2 linked regions of the Thioclava sp. GXIMD2076 genome follow. The protein of the gene in region 2 interacts with the protein of the main gene of each other region in a pairwise test. Links are inferred from orthologs where the notes say so. Each region holds a gene or a part of one and is shown on either strand. Other genes may lie near its edges. The genes, in order: WDB91_RS01625 and WDB91_RS10135.

Evidence for each region.
Region 1: the proteins of WDB91_RS10135 (region 2) and WDB91_RS01625 interact in binary tests that used the Escherichia coli proteins (3 or more experiments, as listed by UniProt). The link is inferred for Thioclava sp. GXIMD2076 from one-to-one orthologs.

Annotation. Positions count from the first base shown.
Region 1 is NZ_CP149932.1:317,588-334,194, reverse strand. Bases 6,095-9,481 are described here. They hold WDB91_RS01625 ([protein-PII] uridylyltransferase), read right to left. Parts: upstream 9,085-9,481; coding sequence 6,295-9,084; downstream 6,095-6,294. Other genes in these bases: WDB91_RS01620 (penicillin-binding protein activator), read right to left, coding at 9,207-9,481; murJ (murein biosynthesis integral membrane protein MurJ), read right to left, coding at 6,095-6,281. Outside these bases: WDB91_RS01660 (LrgB family protein), read left to right, coding at 1-638; rnhA (ribonuclease HI), read right to left, coding at 737-1,195; WDB91_RS01650 (hypothetical protein), read right to left, coding at 1,281-1,700; ispH (4-hydroxy-3-methylbut-2-enyl diphosphate reductase), read right to left, coding at 1,700-2,647; trpS (tryptophan--tRNA ligase), read right to left, coding at 2,784-3,836; WDB91_RS01635 (rhomboid family intramembrane serine protease), read left to right, coding at 4,006-4,689; more of murJ, read right to left, coding at 4,734-6,094; more of WDB91_RS01620, read right to left, coding at 9,482-10,388; rsmI (16S rRNA (cytidine(1402)-2'-O)-methyltransferase), read left to right, coding at 10,478-11,377; WDB91_RS01610 (YraN family protein), read left to right, coding at 11,374-11,781; gshB (glutathione synthase), read left to right, coding at 11,875-12,828; WDB91_RS01600 (alpha/beta hydrolase fold domain-containing protein), read left to right, coding at 12,853-13,776; WDB91_RS01595 (YifB family Mg chelatase-like AAA ATPase), read right to left, coding at 13,727-15,256; WDB91_RS01590 (RNA polymerase factor sigma-32), read left to right, coding at 15,572-16,450.
Region 2 is NZ_CP149932.1:2,057,286-2,060,883, reverse strand. What follows is about bases 1-2,885. They hold WDB91_RS10135 (P-II family nitrogen regulator), read right to left. Parts: upstream 1,670-2,885; coding sequence 1,331-1,669; downstream 1-1,330. Other genes in these bases: WDB91_RS10130 (NAD(P)H-hydrate dehydratase), read left to right, coding at 1,925-2,885; glnA (type I glutamate--ammonia ligase), read right to left, coding at 1-1,259. In the rest of the region: more of WDB91_RS10130, read left to right, coding at 2,886-3,520; WDB91_RS10125 (Hint domain-containing protein), read right to left, coding at 3,588-3,598. UniProt on the Escherichia coli protein: P-II indirectly controls the transcription of the glutamine synthetase gene (glnA). P-II prevents NR-II-catalyzed conversion of NR-I to NR-I-phosphate, the transcriptional activator of GlnA. When P-II is uridylylated to P-II-UMP, these events are reversed.

The sequences.
Region 1 (16,607 bases), 1.7 Mb from region 2 along the record:
GGGCGGGCGATGCGATCTTCCGCGCCTCGGGGCGACAGCCATGGGCCAATCCGGTGGCGATTGCGGTGGTGTTGCTGGGGGGGCTGCTCACGCTGACCGGTACCCCCTATGACCAGTATTTCGAGGGCGCGCAATTCGTGCATTTCATGCTGGGACCGGCAACCGTGTGCCTTGCGGTGCCGCTCTATGCCAATCGCCGCGAGATCCGCAAGACATGGCTTCCGATCGCGGTGGGGCTCGTGGTGGGCAGTTTCGTGGCGATTTTCTCGGCCTTGGGGATTGCCTGGGCTTTGGGGGCCGATCATGTGCTGCTGGCAACGCTGGCGCCGAAATCGGCCACCGCACCGGTGGCCATCGGGATCAGCGAGCGGATGGGCGGCGAGCCCACGCTGACGGCAGCGCTGGTGCTGCTGACGGGGATGATCGGCGCGATCATCGTCTCGCCTTTGCTGAACCTGATCGGGGTGCGCGACTGGCGAGCGCGGGGGCTGGCCACAGGGGTGGCCGCCCACGGGATCGGCACGGCGCGGGCCTTTCAGGTGCATGAGCAGGCGGGGGCCTTTGCCTCGATCGGGATGGGGCTGAACGCGATCCTGACGGCGATCATCGCGCCTCTGGTGATGGGCTGGTTTTTCTAGGCCAAGCGGTGCGCCGCCCCTGCGGGACAGCGCAAGATATACTTACGGCGCAGGCCCTATGCGGGGCCTGCGCGGCGCCCCTTGGCGGGTGTTTCGCGTTATTTCGACGGTTTGAACGGGGCCATGCCGGAACGGGCCAGCTCGTCGGCCCGCTCGTTTTCGGGGTGGCCCGCATGGCCCTTGATCCATTCCCATGTCACCTCATGGCGGGCTTGGGCCTCGTCGAGCCGTTGCCAGAGATCGACATTTTTTACAGGCTTTTTGGCGGCGGTCTTCCAGCCATTGCGCTTCCAGCCGTGGATCCAGCCGGTCACCCCGTTTTTCACATAGGCGCTATCGGTGATGATGGTGATCTTTGAAGGTCGGGCGAGGGTTTCGAGCGCCGAGATTGCCGCCAGAAGCTCCATGCGGTTATTGGTGGTCTCTGCTTCGCCGCCTTCGAGCGTGCGTTCTTTGAGGATCGTCTCGCCGTTCTTGGCCAGCATCAGAACCCCCCAGCCCCCGGGGCCGGGATTGCCGGAGCAGGCTCCGTCGGTATAGGCGAATAGATCGGGCATGGGGATCTCCTTTGGCGCGGGTGTAGCGGCTTGGCTACGCGTGGTCCAGAGGGAGCTTGGTGCGGAGGCGCTTGGTCCGGAGGACTTAGGGGATCAGCGCGTAGAGGCAGGCGAGGATCAGAAGGCATTCGCCCAGACGCAGGCGAGCCCACCCGCCGGGGCGGCGGTTTTTCAGGATCAGGTCGATGATGAGCGTGACCAGATGGGCAATAAAGAGGCTTTGTATGACCGGCATCCCCGCGCGTATGGCCGCGATGGTCGCAAAGAGGGGCAGGGTATGGGCGAGCAAGATGGAGGTGCTGGCCTGCATCCTTCGGGCGGCGCGGAAGGCCCAGAGCGCCAGCAGGACCAGAGCCCAGAAGGCGGCGATGTCGCGGGGCGTGGTGGAGACGGGCAGGGTCAGCCGCCCGTCGCGGGTGGCGATCACGGCCCAGACCAGTGGCAGGCAGAGAAGGGCGCTCAGGGCGAGGGCGCGGCGGGGCGCGCCGATGCCGGGCGCGCGCATCAGGCGGTTTCGCGCAGCACGCGGGGGACTTTGAACTCGACCCGTTCCTGCGCGGTTTCCACCTGTTCGACGGTCACGTCATAGCGGTCGCGGAAAGCGTCGATCACCTCGTTGATCAGCACTTCGGGCGCCGAGGCACCGGCGGTGATGCCGATGGAGGTGATGCCGTCAAGCGCGCGCCAGTCGATATCGGCGGCGCGCTGGACAAGCTGGCTATAGGCGCAGCCCTCGGAGGTGCCGACCTCGACGAGGCGGCGCGAATTGGACGAGTTGGGCGCGCCGATCACCAGCAGCGCGTCGATCTTCGGCGCGATGGCCTTGACCGCGGCCTGACGGTTGGTGGTGGCGTAGCAGATGTCTTCCTTGGCGGGGCCGACAATGGCGGGGAAGCGCTTTTGCAATGCTGCCACGATGCCTGCGGTATCATCGACCGAGAGCGTGGTCTGGGTGATGAAGGCCAGCGCCTTCGGGTCGCGCGGGGCGAGATGGGGCACGTCGGCCTCGGTTTCCACCAGCAGGACCTCGCCCTCGGGCAGCTGGCCCATGGTGCCCAGAACCTCGGGATGGCCGGCATGGCCGATCATGATCATCTGGAGGCCTGCGGCGTGATGGCGCTCGGCCTCGATATGGACCTTCGAGACTAGCGGGCATGTGGCATCCACGTAGACCATCTCGCGGCGTGCGGCCTCGGCGGGCACGGCTTTGGGCACGCCATGGGCCGAGAAGATCACGGGGCGATCATCGGGGCATTCATCGAGTTCCTCGACAAAGACCGCGCCCTTGTCGCGCAGGCTGTCGACGACGAATTTATTATGGACGATCTCGTGGCGGACATAGACCGGTGCGCCCCATTTCTCCAAAGCCATTTCCACGATCTTGATCGCGCGGTCCACGCCGGCGCAGAAGCCGCGGGGGGCGGCGAGATAGAGGTTGAGCGGCTGTTTCATGGAGATGTCCTTTGGGGCCTTTAGGCTTGAAGGTAGGCAGGATGGCGGGCTCTGCCAAGGGGGTGCGGGCTTCGGGGGCATCGAGCCCCCGTTCTCCCGCGGTTACGGGCCGGTGCGGCCCGTAACCCGGAAAAGATCAACGCGAGCGCACCATGCCCATGATGTTATAGGTTTTCTCGACGATCGGGCGCGCGATGGCATCGGCCTGCTCGGCCCCGTGACCAAGGATCCGGTCGATCTCTGTCACATCATCCATCAGGCGTTTCATCTCGGTGGAGATGGGCGCGAGCTTCTCGACCGCAAGATCGGCCAGAGCCGGTTTGAAATCGCCAAAGCCCTTGCCTGCGAATTCCGCCACCACCTGCGCCGCGGTCATATCGGCGAGGGCCGCGTAGATATTGACCAGATTGCGGGCCTCGGGGCGCTCCGACAGGCCCTCGACCGTTTCCGGAAGCGGCTCGGCATCGGTGCGGGCCTTGCGAAATTTCTTGGCGATGGTGTCGGCATCATCGGTCAGATTGATGCGCGAAGCATCCGAGGGGTCGGATTTCGACATCTTCTTCGAGCCGTCGCGCAGGCTCATGACGCGGGTGGCAGCCCCCTCGATCAGCGGCTCGGGCTCGGGGAAGAAGTCGACACCGAAATCATGGTTGAACTTGTTGGCGATGTCGCGGGTCAGTTCGACATGCTGCTTCTGGTCCTCGCCCACCGGCACCATCGTGGCATGATAGAGCAGGATATCGGCAGCCATCAGCGCAGGATAGGCGTAAAGGCCCAGCGAGGCCTTCTCGGCATTCTTGCCGGCCTTGTCCTTGAACTGGGTCATCCGGTTCATCCAGCCCAGACGCGCGGTGCAGTTGAAGAGCCATGCCAGCTCGGCATGGGCGCCGACCTGGGACTGGTTGAAGAGGATCGATTTTGACGGATCCACGCCCGAGGCGATGAAGGCGGCAGCAGCCTCGCGGGTCTGGCGGCGCAGTGCCTCGGGGTCCTGCCAGACGGTGATCGCATGCATGTCCACGAGACAGTAGATCGTCTCGATCCCCTCATCCTGCTTCTGGGCAAAACGCTTGAGGGCACCAAGATAGTTGCCCAGCGTCAGGTTGCCGGACGGCTGGATGCCGGAGAAGATCCGCGGCGTGAAATTCGCATTCGGCGTTTCGGGCGGGGTTACGGTCGTATCGCTCATCTGAGGCTCCCCTGCATGCAGGCTGGTAATATCGTCCTTGCTCGCTTATCCCCAAATCCGGCGGGGATCAATGTCTGGCCCCGTCCTTACCCTGATATCCGCCTCCGATATGTTGAAGGGGCGGCTCCTGCGCCCCATATTCTGGCGCAACCCAAGTGAAGGAACCCGCATGCGCTCCGGTTACAATGAAGGCCCGTTGAACAAATTGCCGCCGATCGTCTGGATTCTGGCCGCCCCCATCATCATCGGCGAGCTGATGTTCGGGCTGGGGCAGGCGGGGCTGTTCCAGAACGGGGTCGTCTGGCGGGCCGAGGCGCTGCAGCGCTTTGCCTATGACCCGAACCTGATGCGGGCGATGATGGAGGCGGGGGTGCATCCGTGGCGCCAGATGGCACGGGTGGTGACCTATCCGTTTGTCCATGGCAGCTTCACCCATGCGGCTTTCGTGCTGGTCTTCATTCTGGCGCTTGGCAAGATGGTGGGCGAGGTCTTCCGTGGCTGGGCGGTGGCTGTGGTGTTCTTTGCCTCCTCCATTCTGGCGGCGCTGATCTATACCGCGCTGCCCTTTACCCAAGGCGCGCTCTATGGCGGCTATCCGGCGGCCTACGGGCTGATCGGGGCGTTCAGCTTCATCCAGTGGACCTATCTGGGCGCGACCCGTGGCAACCGGATGCAGGCCTTCCAGCTGATCGGGTTCCTGATGGGGATCCAGCTCCTGTTCAGCCTGATCTTCGGTGGCACCGATCAATGGATCGCGGACCTTTCGGGCTTCATCGTGGGCTTCGTGGTCAGCTTCTTCGTGTCGCCCGGTGGCTGGGGACGGGTGCTGGCCAAGCTGCGCAACCGGCGCTGATGGTCAAACGTAACGGCGCCTCGCGGGGCGCCGTTTCCGTTTGATTACTTCCTGCGGCGGCGCAGATTGGCCTTGAACTCGGCCAGCCCGAAAATGCCCAAGAGCCCCGCAACCGCGAAATAGACCACGATGCCCGAGCCGCACAGGATCCCCAAGGCCCCCCAGCGTGCGCCATGATCGGCCAGCATGGGCGCAAGCCAGCGGGCGGTATAGACGAGCTGCACCCCCATCACCGCGCAGGCAACGGCGATTTTCCACAGGCTCTTCCAGAAACGCGCATCGGGGCGCGCTGCCTTGCCCAGATTGCGTGCGCCCCACCAGAGCTGGCCGAGCATGACCCAGCCCGAGATCGTGGTGCCCAGAGCGGCAGCGGAGAACCCGATCAGCGGCATAAGGCCGATCGCGGCCACGGCATTCACCACCATCGAGACGACGGCGTAATGGAAGGGGCGGCGGGTGTCCTCGCGGGCATAGAACACCGGTTGCAGCACTTTTTGCAGCACGAAAGCGGGCAGTCCCACGCCATAGATCGCGAGCACCAGAGCGGTGGCCACCGTATCCTCGGCCCGCCACGCGCCACGGTCATAAAGCACCGAGATCAGCTGCGGTGCGATCACAACCAGCGCTACCGCCGAGGGCAGGGTGAGAAACAGCGCGAACTCGGCCCCGCGCGAGAAACTCTCGCGGCCCTCCGCCTCCTCGCCCGCGCGCAGATGGCGCGAGAGGGTGGGCAGAAGCACCGTGCCGATGGCGATGCCCACTACGCCCAGAGGCAGCTGGTAGAGACGGTCGGCATAGCTCAGCCATGCCACGGCGCCTTCGGTAAAGGACGCCACCTGACGCCCGACCAGCAGGTTGATCTGCACCACGCCACCGGCCAGAACGGCGGGGCCCGCGATGACCAAGAGGCGCTTGAGTTCCGGCGTCATGCGCGGACGGCCGGGCAGGAGCGTATAGCCCAGCTTGCGCGCCGCAACCCATGCAAATCCGAACTGCACGACCCCCGTGGCAGGCACTGTCCAGGCCAGCGTGGTGCCCATATCCCAGCCCGCGTAATTGGCCGCCATCATCGCGAGGATGAACATCACATTCATCAGGATCGGGACGATAGAGGCCTCGGTGAATTTCCCGAACGTGTTGAGAATGCCCGATAAAAGCGCCACAAGCGAGACGAAGAGGATATAGATGAAGGTGATCCTGCCGAAATCCACGGCCATGTCGAACCGTGCATCTCCCGCAAAGCCCGCAGCCATCGCCCAGACCAGCCACGGCATGGCGATCGTGCCGATGATCGTGAAGAGGAAGAGGACGGCAAAGAGCCCCTTGAACGCGTCGCGCGCAAGGCCATGCGGGTCCTCACCCGCCTCCACGCGTTTGGCGAACATCGGCACGAAAGCCATGTTGAACGCGCCCTCGGCAAAGAAGCGGCGGAACATGTTGGGCAGGGAAAACGCGACCATGAAGGCCTCGGCCACCGGTCCTGTGCCAAGGTAGGCCGCCATCATCATATCGCGCACAAAGCCCAGAACGCGGCTGCCCAGCGTCCAGAGGCCTACGGTCAGGAAACCCCTGACCAACCGTCCTGCCTTCATCGAATGGCCTTCATCAGTTATTCGCCCGCTTCGCACCGCTTTCGATGTAATCGCGCAGACGTTGTTCCAGTTTCTCGCGCTTGGATTGTGCGTGGAGCTTATGGCCGAACATATCCTTCACATAGAAGGTATCGACCACCTGCGCCCCGTAGGTCGCGATCTGCGCCGAGGCGATGTAGATATTGCTCGAGGCCAAGGCCCGCGTCAGGTCATAAAGGAGCCCCGGTCGGTCGCGGGTGTCCACCTCGACGATGGTGTAGAGTTCCGAGCCGTCATTATCGAACATGATATGCGTCGGGAAGCGGAATTCGCGCTCGCGTTTCTTGACTTTGTCGCGATCTTTCAGCGCATCGCGGGCCACGACCTCGCCCTTGAGGGTCTTGTCGATCATATTGCGCAGGCGCGGCAGGCGCGAGGCCTCGAACGGGTGGCCTTCGGCATCCTGCAGCCAGAAGGCCGCCGTCGCATAGCCGTCCTTGGTGGTATAGGTGCGCGCATCGACGACATTGGCGCCCACCAGTGCCACCGCCCCCGACAGTCGCGCGAAGATACCCGGATGATCCACCAGCGCAAAAGCTGCACGGGTGGCATCGTGATCGGCGTCGACCTGAACATCGATGCGGATCTCGTCATCGGGCAGGTCCCTGAGCAGATGGGCGAAGGCATATTGGGTCTGGGTCGAAAGCCCCTGCCAATAAGCGGGCGTGTGGCGGGCAACCTCGGCGCGACGCACCTTCGGGTCCCAGCCCTCCGCCTCCAGCCGGTCGCGCAGCGCCTTTCGGGCATCCTGCGCGCGCTGGTCGCGGTTGATCGCCTCCAGTCCGTGTTCCAGCGCCTGCGCCGTCTCCGCATGCAGACGACGGATCAGCGTGGCCTTCCAGTTGTTCCACACATTGGGACCGACACCGCGGATATCGCAGACCGTCAGCACCGTCAGCAGGTCCAGCCGCTGGCGCGTTTTGACCACCTTGGCGAATTCCTTGATGGTGCGCGGGTCGGAGATGTCGCGCTTCTGTGCCATGTCGGACATGACCAGATGGTTGCGCACCAGCCACTCCACTGTCTCGCATTCGGCCTCTTTCAGCCCCAGACGCGGGGTGACCGTGCGCGAGATCTTCGCGCCCAGGATTGAATGGTCCTCGGGGCGGCCCTTGCCGATGTCATGCAGCAGGAGAGCCACATACATGACCTTGCGGTTGATCCCTTCCTTGAGGATCTCGGAAGAGAGCGGCAGTTCCTCGATCAGCTCGCCGCGCTCGATCTGCGCAAGCGCCGAGATGACCTGTATGGTATGCTCGTCCACCGTGTAGCTGTGATACATGTTGAACTGCATCATCGCCACGATCGGTTCGAATTCGGGGATGAAGGCCCCCAGCACGTTCAGTTCGTTCATCCGCCGCAGCGCACGCTCGGGATTGCCATGCTTGAGCAGCAGATCGAGGAAGATCCGCCGCGCCTCGGGGGTCTTGCGCAAGGTGTCGTCAAACAGATGCAGGTTCGATTGCACCAGCCGCATCACATCGGGATGGATCAGAAGGCCCGTGCGCAGTGCCTCCTCGAAGACCCGCAGGAGATTGAGCGGATCGGCAAGGAAGGACGCCTCGTCGGAGACGTTGATCCGGCGGATGTCATCGACGAAGGGCGGTTTCAGATGCCGTCTGCGGCGGAAGATGCGGGTGAGTTTGGGCGCATGTTTGACATGCTGTGCCTCAAGCTTGGTCAGGAAGATCCGCGTCACATCGCCCACGATCGTGGCGTGGCGGAAGTAGTCCTGCATGAAAACCTCGACCGCGCGGCGTCCGGCGGTATCCTCATAACCCATGCGTCCGGCCACCTCGACCTGCATGTCGAAGGTCAGCTGGTCGGCGGCACGATGGGCGATCAGATGCAGATGGCAGCGCACCGCCCAGAGATAATCCTCGGCCGAGCGGAAATTGCGGTATTCCTCCTCGGTGAAGGCCCCGAGCGCCACCAGTTCGGCGGCACGGTTCACCGAATGGACGTATTTCGCGATCCAGTAGAGGGTCTGCAGATCGCGCAGACCGCCTTTGCCTTCCTTCACATTGGGTTCGAGCACATAGCGCTGGCCACCCTGACGCTGGTGGCGCTTGGCGCGCTCGTCGAGCTTGGCCTCCACGAATTCGGGCGCGGAATTAGCAAAGAGCTGTTTGCGCAGCTGGGTGGCCAACTTGCGCGCCAGCGCCTCGTCGCCGCATAGGAACCGCTGTTCCAGAAGGGCGGTGCGGATGGTGAAATCCTCGCGCCCGAGCTGGATACAGTCATCGATGGTGCGCGAGGCATGGCCGACCTTCAGCTTCAGGTCCCACAGCATATAGAGCATGCTCTGGATCACGGCCTCGGTCCACGGGCTCAGCTTCTTGTCGCCCAAAAAGAGCAGGTCGACATCCGAATGCGGTGCCATCTCGGCGCGGCCATAGCCGCCCACGCCCAGCACGGTGATGATCTCGGGTGTCTTGCCAGCCTTGGGCGTTTGCGGGTTGAGGTAATCCGAGGCCACATGGACCACGGCGCGCACCATACCATCGGTCATGCGCGCATAATGTTCGACCGTGCTCCGCGCGATGCGGGGATGGCCCGCCAGCTCCGCCTCGATCCACAGGCGCGCCGCATCGCGGGCGGTGTTGAGGAACCGCACCGTGGCGGTGCTGATCTCCTTGGGGTCGCTCAGGCCCTCCAGAACCAGATCGAGAGCCGGGATCAGCTCGTCGCTTTTCAGCAGAAGGGGCGCCTCGTCGGGAAGAGGGGTCGTCAGCCTGTCCTCGGCGGCTATGCTCTGGTCCATCATCGTCTCCCTTGCGCCCTGTCGGTAGCGCTTCATGGAAAAGGGGCGGCCCGCAGATGCGTGGCCGCCCCGTTATGCGTTATGTCCTTGTTACCAGCTGGCTGGCACGCGGAAAAGGGCGATCAGAAGCCTGCGCCCGAGAAGCTGCGCGGCGCGGGGTCGATGACCTGAACCTGACCATTGGCAACCTGAGCCACGGCCAGACCGCGCTCGTTGGTGCCATCCGAGCGCAGACGGAAGACGCCGTTTACGCCCACAAAGCCCGAGCGCTGGGTCAGTCCCGATTTCGACAGCGCATTGGGATTGCCGGATTTCACCAGCGCACCGATGGCCGCGATCCCGTCATAGGCCAGACCCGAGATGGGCGAGGGAGCCTCGCCGAAGGCTGCCTGATAACGGGCACGGAACTGCGCGTTCAGGTTCGGATCGGGGGTGGCGAACCAGCCGCCCTGCAGACCCGGCAGCGAGAGCGTCGCTTGCGGGATATCCCAGCGGGTCAGACCCATGAATTTCTTCTGGCTGGTGTCCACGCCACGCTCGGGCAGCAGCTGCGACAGGAGCGGCAGCGCGCCTGCGGTATCGGCAGTCATGAAGACGGCATCGACATCATCGGCCTTAGCACGGTCGGCGATCTGGCCTGCGGCATTGATCACGCCCTGCTGCGAGAAGGGATAGCTCATCGTGCCGGCGAGGCTTGCGCCCGAGCCGCTGATCGCGTTCTGGATGGCCTGTGCCCCTGCCTGACCGGCCGTGTTCTGCTCATGCACGACGAGGATGTTGCGCTTGCCCGTGCGGGCGGCATAGCGCACCAGACGGTTGGCGGTATTCTCGAAGGTCGGGCCGAGCACGAACACGTTGCCACCTGCAATCGAGGTATTGTTCGAGAAGGACAGCACATTCACATCGCGCGGGGCCACGGCCCGGCCGACGGCATTGGCCGATTGGGCGAAGACCGGACCAAGGATGATCTTGGCACCTTCGTCCACCGCTTTGGTGGCCATGGCGGCGGCTTGATCGGGGCTAGCGCCGGTATTGTAGACGCGCAGGTCGATCTTCACGCCATCGAGATCGGAGATGGCGAGGTCGGCGGCCTGCTTGAGCGAGCGGGCAAAGGTTTCATCACCGGAATTGCCTGAACCGCCCGGAAGCAGTAGGGCGACAGGCACCGGTTTGGAGGTGTCGATTCGCTGACCCGACCCGCTGCCCGTCATCGCGTTCGGGTCACAGGCGGCGACCCAGAACGCAGACATCACAGCTGCGATACGGATCAGTGGGTTGCGGCGCTTTCGTAAAATCGCGAACATGCGGGGTCCTCTGATCATTCGGCAGGGATTGAATTAGGACGAACCCTAGGTGTTTCCATAGGGGAAGTAAACTTGACGAAAGGTGCGCGATGAGCGGGAATTGGCAGGCCGGACAACCGGCCGTGGTGGGCGCGAAAGCGAGCCCGAGCAAACTGGCTGCGGGGTTGCACTTTATCGCCACCCCGATCGGAGCCGCGCGCGACATCACCTTGCGGGCGCTCGACATCCTCGCGACCGCCGATGTGCTGGTGGCGGAGGATACGCGGTCTTTGCGGCATCTGATGGAAATTCATGGGGTTAGCCTGGATCATCGGCCGCTGATTTCCTATCACGACCAGAATGGCGATCAGGCGCGGCCCAAGGTGATGGCACATCTGGCCGAGGGGAAATCCGTGGTGTATGCCTCCGAAGCCGGCACACCTTTGGTGGCCGATCCGGGCTATCAGCTGGGGCGCGCGGCCATCGAGGCGGATGTGCCCGTTTTTACCGCGCCGGGCCCTTCGGCGGCACTGGCCGCGCTGACCATCTCGGGTCTGCCTTCGGACCGCTTCCTGTTCGCAGGCTTCCCGCCGCGGACCTCGAAGGCAAAGCAGGAGTGGTTCCGCACGATGGATAACGCCTCCGCGACGATGATTTTCTACGAAAGCCCGAAGCGGGTGAAGGACACGCTCGAGGATCTGGGCGCGGCTTACGGGTTCGATCGTCAGGTGGTGATCTGCCGTGAACTGACCAAGCGTTTCGAGGAGGCGTTGCGCGGCACCGTGGCGGAATTGCAGGCGGCTCTGGCCGATCGCGAGATCAAGGGCGAGATCGTGATTCTCGTGGATCGTGCGGGCAAGCGCGAGGCGGTGCCCGAGGATATCGAGGCGGCGCTGCGCAAGCTGTTGCCCGATATGAGCGTGAAGGATGCCTCTGCCGAGGTGGCCCAGCATTTCGGGCTCAAGCGCCGCGAGGTCTATCAGATCGCGCTCGGTATGGCCGAGAAATGAGCCATCCGCCTGAGGATACACCCGAAAACCGGCAGCGCCAGGAGCGCGGTCTTCGGGCGCATCTGTCGGGCGAGTTGGCCGAGGCGCAGGTGGCCCGTCACTATGAGGCCTTGGGTTTTGTCTGCCGCGAAACCCGCTGGCGTGGCCCCTATGGCGAGATCGACCTGATCATGGAGGGGTCGTGCCTTGCCTTTGTCGAGGTGAAGCGCGCCCGAACTTTCGCGCAGGCGGCCCCGAGGCTTGCGCCCGCGCAAGTGGCCCGTATCGGGCGGGCGGCGCTTGATTACATCGCCCGCCATCCCGATCTGCGTCTGAAGCCGATGAGGTTCGATCTGGCACTGGTGGATGGCAAGGGAGAGATCCGGCTGATCCCCGATGCCTTCCGCTTCGATCAAGGGGTCTGATCTGTGGAAAATCGAACATCCCCTCCGATCACAGCAAGATTGCATGTGCTTATCATTTCGGTGCACTAAGTCTGCAAACGAAAGGGGGCGCGTATGGCCTTGAAAGTTGCAATCCAGATGGACCCGATCGGTCCGATCAATATCGACGCGGACAGCACCTTCCGCATTGCCGAGGAAGCGCAGGCGCGCGGGCACGAGCTGTTCTATTACACGCCCGACCAGCTGAGCTACCGCGAGGGCGCGATCTATGCCCGTGGCTGGCCGCTGACCGTGCGTCGCGAGAAGGGCAACCATTTCACGCTTGGCGAGAAGCAGGATGTCGACCTGTCGACCTTCGATGTGGTCTGGCTGCGGCAGGATCCGCCTTTCGACATGGGCTATATCACCACCACCCATCTGCTGGACCGCATCCATCCGAAGACCCTCGTGGTCAACGACCCCTTCTGGGTGCGCAATTCGCCGGAGAAGCTCTTGGTGCTGAACTTCCCCGAGCTGACGCCGCCCACGATGATCGCCCGCGATCTGACCACGCTGCGTGAATTCAAGCAGAAGCACGGCGATATCATCCTCAAGCCGCTCTATGGCAATGGCGGAGCGGGCGTGTTCCGTCTGGACCCGAACGATCGCAACCTCGCCTCGCTGCACGAGCTGTTCTCGGGCATCAACCGCGAGCCGCTGATCGCGCAGAAATTCCTCCCCGCCGTGTCCAAGGGCGACAAGCGCATCATTCTGGTCGATGGCGAGCCCGTGGGGGCGATCAACCGCGTGCCTGCCGAGGGCGAGACGCGCTCCAACATGCATGTGGGTGGCCGCCCCGAGAAGGTGGAGCTGACCGAGCGTGACCGCGAGATCTGCGCCAAGATCGGCCCCTATCTGCGCGAGAAGGGCCAGATTTTCGTCGGTATCGACGTGATTGGTGACTGGCTGACCGAGATCAATGTGACCTCGCCCACCGGTATTCAGGAACTCGAGCGGTTTGATGGTGTGAATATCACCTGCAAGATCTGGGAGGCCATCGAGGCCCGCCGTTTGCAAACCGGCGCCTGAGGCGCATACCAGAGGAACCGGCGGATGAGCTTGCGCGTGCGGATGTTCAACATGATGCTGCGCCATATGGTCAAACGCCGGTTCCGCAGGATTACAGGCCCCCATGAGGCCCGTGCGGCACTCGAGGGGGGCACCCACCGGCTCCCCATCCCGTCCGGCCTGCTGGTGCAGCGACGCGATCTGGGCGCAGTGCCTGCGCTGTCCGTGCGCGCGGGCGTGATCCGCGACTATACTCATGCCGTTCTCTATCTGCATGGCGGGGCCTATCTGGCGGGTTCGGCATGGCATTACCGCGGGCTTGCGGGCAAGATCTCACGCCATCTGGGCGCGGAGGTGATCCTGCCCGAATACCGTCTGGCTCCCGATCATCCGCTGCCTGCCGCCCCCGAGGATGCGCTGGCGGCATGGGACGGGCTGCTGGCCCAGGGCTTCTTGCCGCAGGATATCGCGATTGCGGGAGACAGTGCAGGGGGCGGGCTGGCATTGGGGCTGTTGGCGCGGCTCTGTACGCGGGGCACGCCGCCTGCCGCGACCTGTGTGATGTCACCATGGACCGATCTGGCGGGGCAGGGCGCCTCGTTGCGCGAGAATGCGGAGGCCGACCCGATCCTGCCCGCCGAGCAGTTCGGCACGCTGGTCGATATGCTGCTGGCGGGGGCTGCGCCCGATGATCCGTTGATCTCGCCGCTCTATTCGCGGTTCGATGGTGCGGGGCCGGTGCTGATCCAGCACAGCCTGACCGAGATCCTATGCGATGACAGCCTGCGCATGGCCGACCGGCTGCGCGGTTTCGGGGTGGATGTCACGGTGCAGAGCTGGCCCGACACGCCGCATGTCTGGCAGATCTTTGCCCTCTACCTGCCCGAGGCCGAAGAGGCGATCGAGGATCTGTCACGCTTTATTCGCCGGGCATGGACTGCGGGGCCGCCAGCAGCAGGCGGTAGCTGACCGCCTCTGAGATATGCGCCTTCTGCACATGCTCGACGCCCGCCAGATCGGCAATGGTGCGCGCAACCCGCAGGATGCGGTGATAGCCCCGCGCCGAGAGCCTCAGCCGCTCGGCAGCGCGGGCCAGCACCGCCTCGCCCTCTGCATCGGGGCGTGCGATCTCGTCCAGAAACTGGCCGGAGACATCGGCGTTGGCGCGGATTTCCGGGTGATCGGCATAGCGCCGCGCCTGTCTGTCGCGTGCGGCAGAGACACGGGCCCGCACCGTGTCACTTGCTTCCCCCGTTGGCAGGGCCGCAAGCTCGCTATAGGCGACGGGGGGCACCTCGATACGCAGATCGAACCGGTCCAGAAGCGGCCCAGACAGTTTGCCCAGATACTCCGCCCCGCAGTCGGGCGCACGCGGGCAGGCGCGGGAGGCCTCCCCCAGATGGCCACAGCGACAAGGATTGGCCGCCGCCACCGCCAGAAACCGCGCCGGATAGGTCAGATGCGCATTGGCGCGCGACACGCTGACCTCGCCGCTCTCGATGGGCTGGCGCAGAGTCTCCAGCACACTACGCTGGAATTCAGGCAGCTCGTCCAGAAACAGCACCCCGTTATGGGCCAGACTGATCTCGCCCGGCCCCGCGCCGCGTCCGCCCCCCACAAGGGCGGCCATGGAGGCGGTGTGATGGGGCGCGCGATAGGGGGCAGTGCGCGAGAGCCCCTCCTCGGGCAGCTGTCCGGCGACCGACTGGATCACCGATGTTTCCAGCGCTTCGGAGGCGGTCAGAAGCGGCATGATGCCGGGCAGACAGCGCGCCAGCATGGATTTTCCCGATCCGGGCGGGCCGACCATCAACAGGTGATGGCGGCCAGCGGCAGCAATTTCCAGCGCCCGGCGGGCGCGGGCCTGCCCTTTGACATCGGCGAGATCATGGCGGCTCTGCGCAATCGCCGCAGGGGAAGGCGTGGCGGGTAACAAAGGGGCAGTGCCGCTCAGATGGCGCACCATCGCATCCAGATGGCTGGCGGCAAAGACCAGATCGCGCCCAGCCCACGCAGCCTCTGCCGCGCAACCTGCGGGGCACAGAAGGACACGGTCATGGGCTGCGGCACTCATCGCGCTGGGAAGCGCGCCGGGCACGGCGACGAGCCGCCCGTCGAGCGATAGCTCGCCAATTGCCGTCACGCCGATGGTCCGGTCTCCGGGCACGATCCCCATCGCACCCAGCAGGGCCAGCGCGATCGGCAGATCGTAATGCGCACCGGATTTGGGCAGGTCGGCAGGGGCCAGATTGACGGTGATCCGTTCCAGCGGCAGCGCGATCGACAGTGCCGAAAGCGCAGCCCGGATCCGCTCGCGTGCCTCGCTCACGGCTTTGTCGGGCAATCCCACGATGGAGAACCCGGGCAATCCGGGCGACAGGGCGCATTGGATCTCGACCGGCACGGCCTCCACCCCTTCGAATGCGGTGGTATATATCGTTGCAACCATGCTCCGGCCTCTCGGGAAGGGATCTGACGATAGTAGATGAAATCATCATTCACGCAATGGTTGTGTTTATTTGCGGCTTTTTGCCGATGCGGCCCGGTTTTTTGCGCGGCAAGGCTTGACCCGAAAGATTTTTATTAGAGCTATGAATCTAAATAATTTTATAGCAACTTTTTGAAAGTACTGCCGCGGTTTTCCGGCAAATATTAAGATTTTCTCGCGGTTTCGCGGAACCGTTCCGCGCGTTGCGCATTGTGTCCGTGTGAAACGGATTTGAATGCGGGCGTCTGCCTTGCTTGAGCCCCGGGAGACGATTTGATGGCACTCGATGGTATGACGGATGAAACCCTACCGCGTCGCGCAATGAAGGCGGAATTCCTTGATGCGGAGACCGAGCTTGCGCTGGCAAAGGCATGGCGCGACAATCGTGACGAGGTTGCCCTGCACCGTCTGATCAATGCTTACATGCGGCTGGCGATCTCGATGGCGGCCAAGTTCCGCCGTTATGGCGCCCCGATGAACGATCTGATCCAGGAAGCGAGCCTCGGCTTGATGAAAGCCGCCGAGAAGTTCGACCCTGAACGTGGCGTTCGTTTCTCGACCTATGCGGTCTGGTGGATCAAGGCTTCGATCCAAGAATTCGTGATGCGCAACTGGTCGATGGTGCGCACCGGTTCGACCTCCTCGCAGAAGGCTTTGTTTTTCAACATGCGTCGTGTGCAGGCCCAGATCGAGCGCGAGGTCGAGGCCGAGGGTGGCAAGATCGACGCGGCGACGCTGCGCAAGCGTGTGGCCGAGGAGATCGGCGTTCCGCTGGCGGATGTGGAAATGATGGAAGGTCGTCTGTCGGGCAGCGATTTCTCGCTGAACGCCACGCAATCTTCCGAAGATGAAGGCCGCGAATGGGTCGACACGCTCGAGGACGAGAATGCCGACACCGAACGCACTGTCTCTGCCGACCAGGATGGTATTACCCTGCGGGCATGGCTGGGCGAAGCGATGGGCCGCCTGACCGAGCGCGAGCGCTATATCATTCGCGAGCGTCGTCTGATCGAGGATCCGCGCACACTGGAGAGCCTCGGGCAGGAACTCGGTCTCTCGAAGGAGCGTATCCGCCAGCTCGAGGCGCAGGCTTTCGGCAAGATGCGCAAGAGTCTCGAGACCCACGGCTCCGAAGTGCAATCCCTGTTCGCCTGATGGCCACGGTTTCTCCGTCGTAAAAGGTGATACCTATTGTTCTCCCTGTTGGAAGCAGCTTCCAGCTTGTCTCGGCCCGGCGTTCTGCGTCGGGCCATTTTTCATTGATGGGCTCCCGAGACGCTTCGGGGCAGGCGGGGCGCTTGCACGCCCGCCC
Region 2 (3,598 bases):
TCCAGAGCTTCACGCAGCGAGCCGCAAACGGTCGGGATTGCTGCGAGTTCTTCGGCCGGAAGATCATAGAGATCCTTGTCCGATGCCGGGCCCGGATCGATCTTGTTCTTGATGCCGTCGAGGCCGGCCATCATCAGTGCTGCGAAGCACAGATAGGGGTTTGCCGACGGATCGGGGAAGCGGGCTTCGACGCGCTTGGCTTTCGGCGAGTTGGTCCACGGAATACGGACGCAGCCCGAACGGTTGCTTGCCGAATACGCACGCAGAACCGGAGCCTCGAAGCCCGGGATCAGACGCTTGTAGGAGTTGGTCGACGGGTTGGTCAGCGCGTTCAGAGCTTTCGCGTGCTTGAGGATACCACCAATGAAGTAGAGGGCCTCTTGCGACAGGTCTGCGTATTTGTCGCCAGCGAAGAGCGGCTTGCCGTCTTTCCAGATCGACATGTTGACGTGCATACCCGAGCCGTTATCGCCTTTCATCGGCTTCGGCATGAAGGTTGCCGATTTGCCATAGGCGTGCGCCACGTTGTGGATGACGTATTTGTATTTCTGGATGTTATCGGCTTGCTCGGTGAGCTGGCCGAAGATCATGCCCAGTTCGTGCTGGCAGGTCGCCACTTCGTGGTGGTGCTTGTCGACCTTGATGCCCATACGCTTCATGGTCGAGAGCATCTCGCCACGCAGGTCTTGGGCTTCGTCGACAGGGTTCACCGGGAAGTAGCCGCCCTTGTGGCCGGCGCGGTGACCGAGGTTGCCCATTTCCGACGGGGTGTCGGTGTTCCATGCCGCCGCTTCCGCGTCGATCTGGAAGGACACTTTTGCCGGCGTGACCGAGTAGCGCACGTCGTCAAAGAGGAAGAATTCGGCTTCGGGGCCGAAGAAGGCCGCATCGCCGATACCCGAGGATTTCAGATAGGCTTCTGCTTTGGCCGCAACCTGACGCGGGCAACGCTCATAGGCTTCGTTGGTGTCGGGCTCGACAACCGCGCAGTGCACGCAGAGGGTTTTCTCGGCGTAGAAGGGGTCGATATAGACCGAAGACGCGTCGGGGATCAGTTTCATATCCGACTTGTCGATCGACTTCCAACCGGCGATCGAAGAACCGTCGAACATGAAGCCTTCTTCGAAGAAGTCTTCGTCAACCAGATCAGCGACCAGAGTCACGTGCTGAAGTTTACCGCGCGGATCGGTGAAGCGAACATCAACGTATTCGACTTCTTCGTCCTTCATCAGCTTGAGGGCGTCCTTAACAGAGCTCATTCGTAGCAACCCTTTCGTTGAGCAATAAGGCGCCGGACATTACGTCCGACATAGGTTGAGGCGAGAGGCGATCAGATCGCGTCGTCGCCGGTTTCGCCGGTCCGGATGCGGATCGCTTCCTCGACAGGCGAGATGAATATCTTGCCGTCACCGATTTTCTCGGTGCGCGCAGCAGATGTGATCGCGTCGACAGCGGCTTCCACCATGTCGTCCGAAATCACCATCTCGATTTTCACCTTGGGAAGGAAATCTACAACATACTCGGCTCCACGATAGAGCTCGGTATGCCCCTTCTGGCGACCGAAGCCTTTGACTTCGATGACAGACAGGCCTTGGATACCAGCCTCTTGGAGAGCTTCTTTCACTTCATCCAGTTTGAACGGTTTGATGATCGCTTCGATCTTTTTCATTCCGTCGACTCCTCCGTCTTGGCCTTCACGGCACTCTCAACACTTTCCAACGCCCCCCGCAATCGACTAGGCTCATCTTATCCAAGCGAGACTTAGGATTCCGGTTATCACGCCCATTTATGCATCACGATGCACATTTATAGGGCTGTTTGTAAACAGCAAGGCCACGAATTGAGCGAAATTCTTACAACTGCCCAAATGCGCGCCGCAGAACAAAGCGCTTTGTCGAAGAAACTGACAGATGAAGATCGGCTGATGGCGCTCGCAGGCGCCGGTGTCGTGGCAGCGATGGTGAAATATTGGCCGCAGCTGATCGAGCTGGAAGAGAGTGCCGATCCTCCATCTGCGGTTATTCTCTGTGGTCCGGGAAATAATGGCGGGGATGGCTATGTTGTCGCCCAGCATCTGGCCCTGCGCGGCTGGGAGGTCGAGATCCTGCGCGATCCGAGCAAGCTGCCGCAAGGTGCCGCCGGAACGGCCATGCGCTCCCTGCCCGACACGGTCACGGTGCAGGATTTCGCGATGGCCGCGACCGGCCACCGGCCCGATATACTGGTTGATGCGCTTTTCGGCATCGGCTGCACACGCCCGCTCTCGCCCGAGCATCTGGCCCTGTTCACCCAAACAGCGGCCCGCCCGCCCCGTCGCGGCCTCGCCCGCTGGCGCCATGTCATGAAACTTGTCGCGGTCGATTGCCCCTCGGGGCTCGATCTCGATCGTGGGGTTTTCCTCGCCCCCGATCCCGTATCCCCCAAGGATACCGATGCGTTCGAGCAATGGAGCGCCGCCGAGTCGCACCGCCAGATCGCCGCTGATCTTTGCGTCACCTTCCACCAGCCAAAGCCCGGCCATGTCATGTCCGCGATTGCGGGTCGCAGGCTGGAGGTGGTTGATATAGGGCTGCCCGACGGGCCCAGTCAGGATGCGGCCTCCCTCATCGACCGGCCCAAAACGGCGGGCGCACTCCGGCTCGTGGATCCTGTGCGCGGCAATCGTACCAACACGTTCCGTCGATGGTATCAGAGCATCACCCGCCTCGATCAGGCCGCCCATAAATACCAGCGCGGCCATGCGATGGTTCTCTCGGGCGGGCTGGCTCAGGGCGGAGCGGCACGGATGGCGGCACGGGCAGCATTGCGTATCGGCGCTGGCGCGGTGACCATTGCCGCGCCGCAATCCGCCATTCCGGAAACCGCAGCCCAGATCAATGCACTGATGCTGCGCGCCCTGCCCGACAGCTATACGCTGCGCGGCTGGATGGCCGACGAGCGGCTGCGCGCGCTCTGCCTGGGCCCCGGGCTCGGACATAAACGCGCGCAGGAAATGGTGCCCGCCGTCCTTTGGGGCAAACGTGCCACGGTTCTTGATGCCGATGCCCTGTCCTGCTTCTCCGAGGATCCATCCGTCCTCTTCAACCACCTGCATCCGAACTGCATCCTGACCCCGCATGAAGGAGAGTTCCGCACGCTGTTCCCCGATCTTGCCGCAGGGCTCGGTCAGGGCAAGGACCGGATCGAGATCACCCGACGGGCGGCCGAACGCGCAGGCGCGGTGGTTCTCCTCAAGGGCGCTGTGACGGTCATCGCGCGTCCTGATGGCTGTGCTTCTGTCCATCCCGCCATCCGCGAACGCGCGGTGCCATGGCTTGCAACGGCGGGCGCGGGCGATGTGCTTGCGGGGATGATCACCGGCCTTCTGGCGACCCAACCGCCCGAAGCGGTCGATCTTCTGGGCGCGGCGGAGCTGGCGGTCTGGATGCATGTCGAGGCGGCGCGGCAGTTCGGACCGGGGTTGATTGCCGAGGATCTGCCTGACGAGTTGCCCGCCCTCATGCGCTCGCTTTTTCTGTGAGCGCTGCAGGAAACACTGAAGCCGGGCGAGATGCCCGGCTTTTCACCTGATCCGACCGGATTGCGGCTCAGGCGCGCT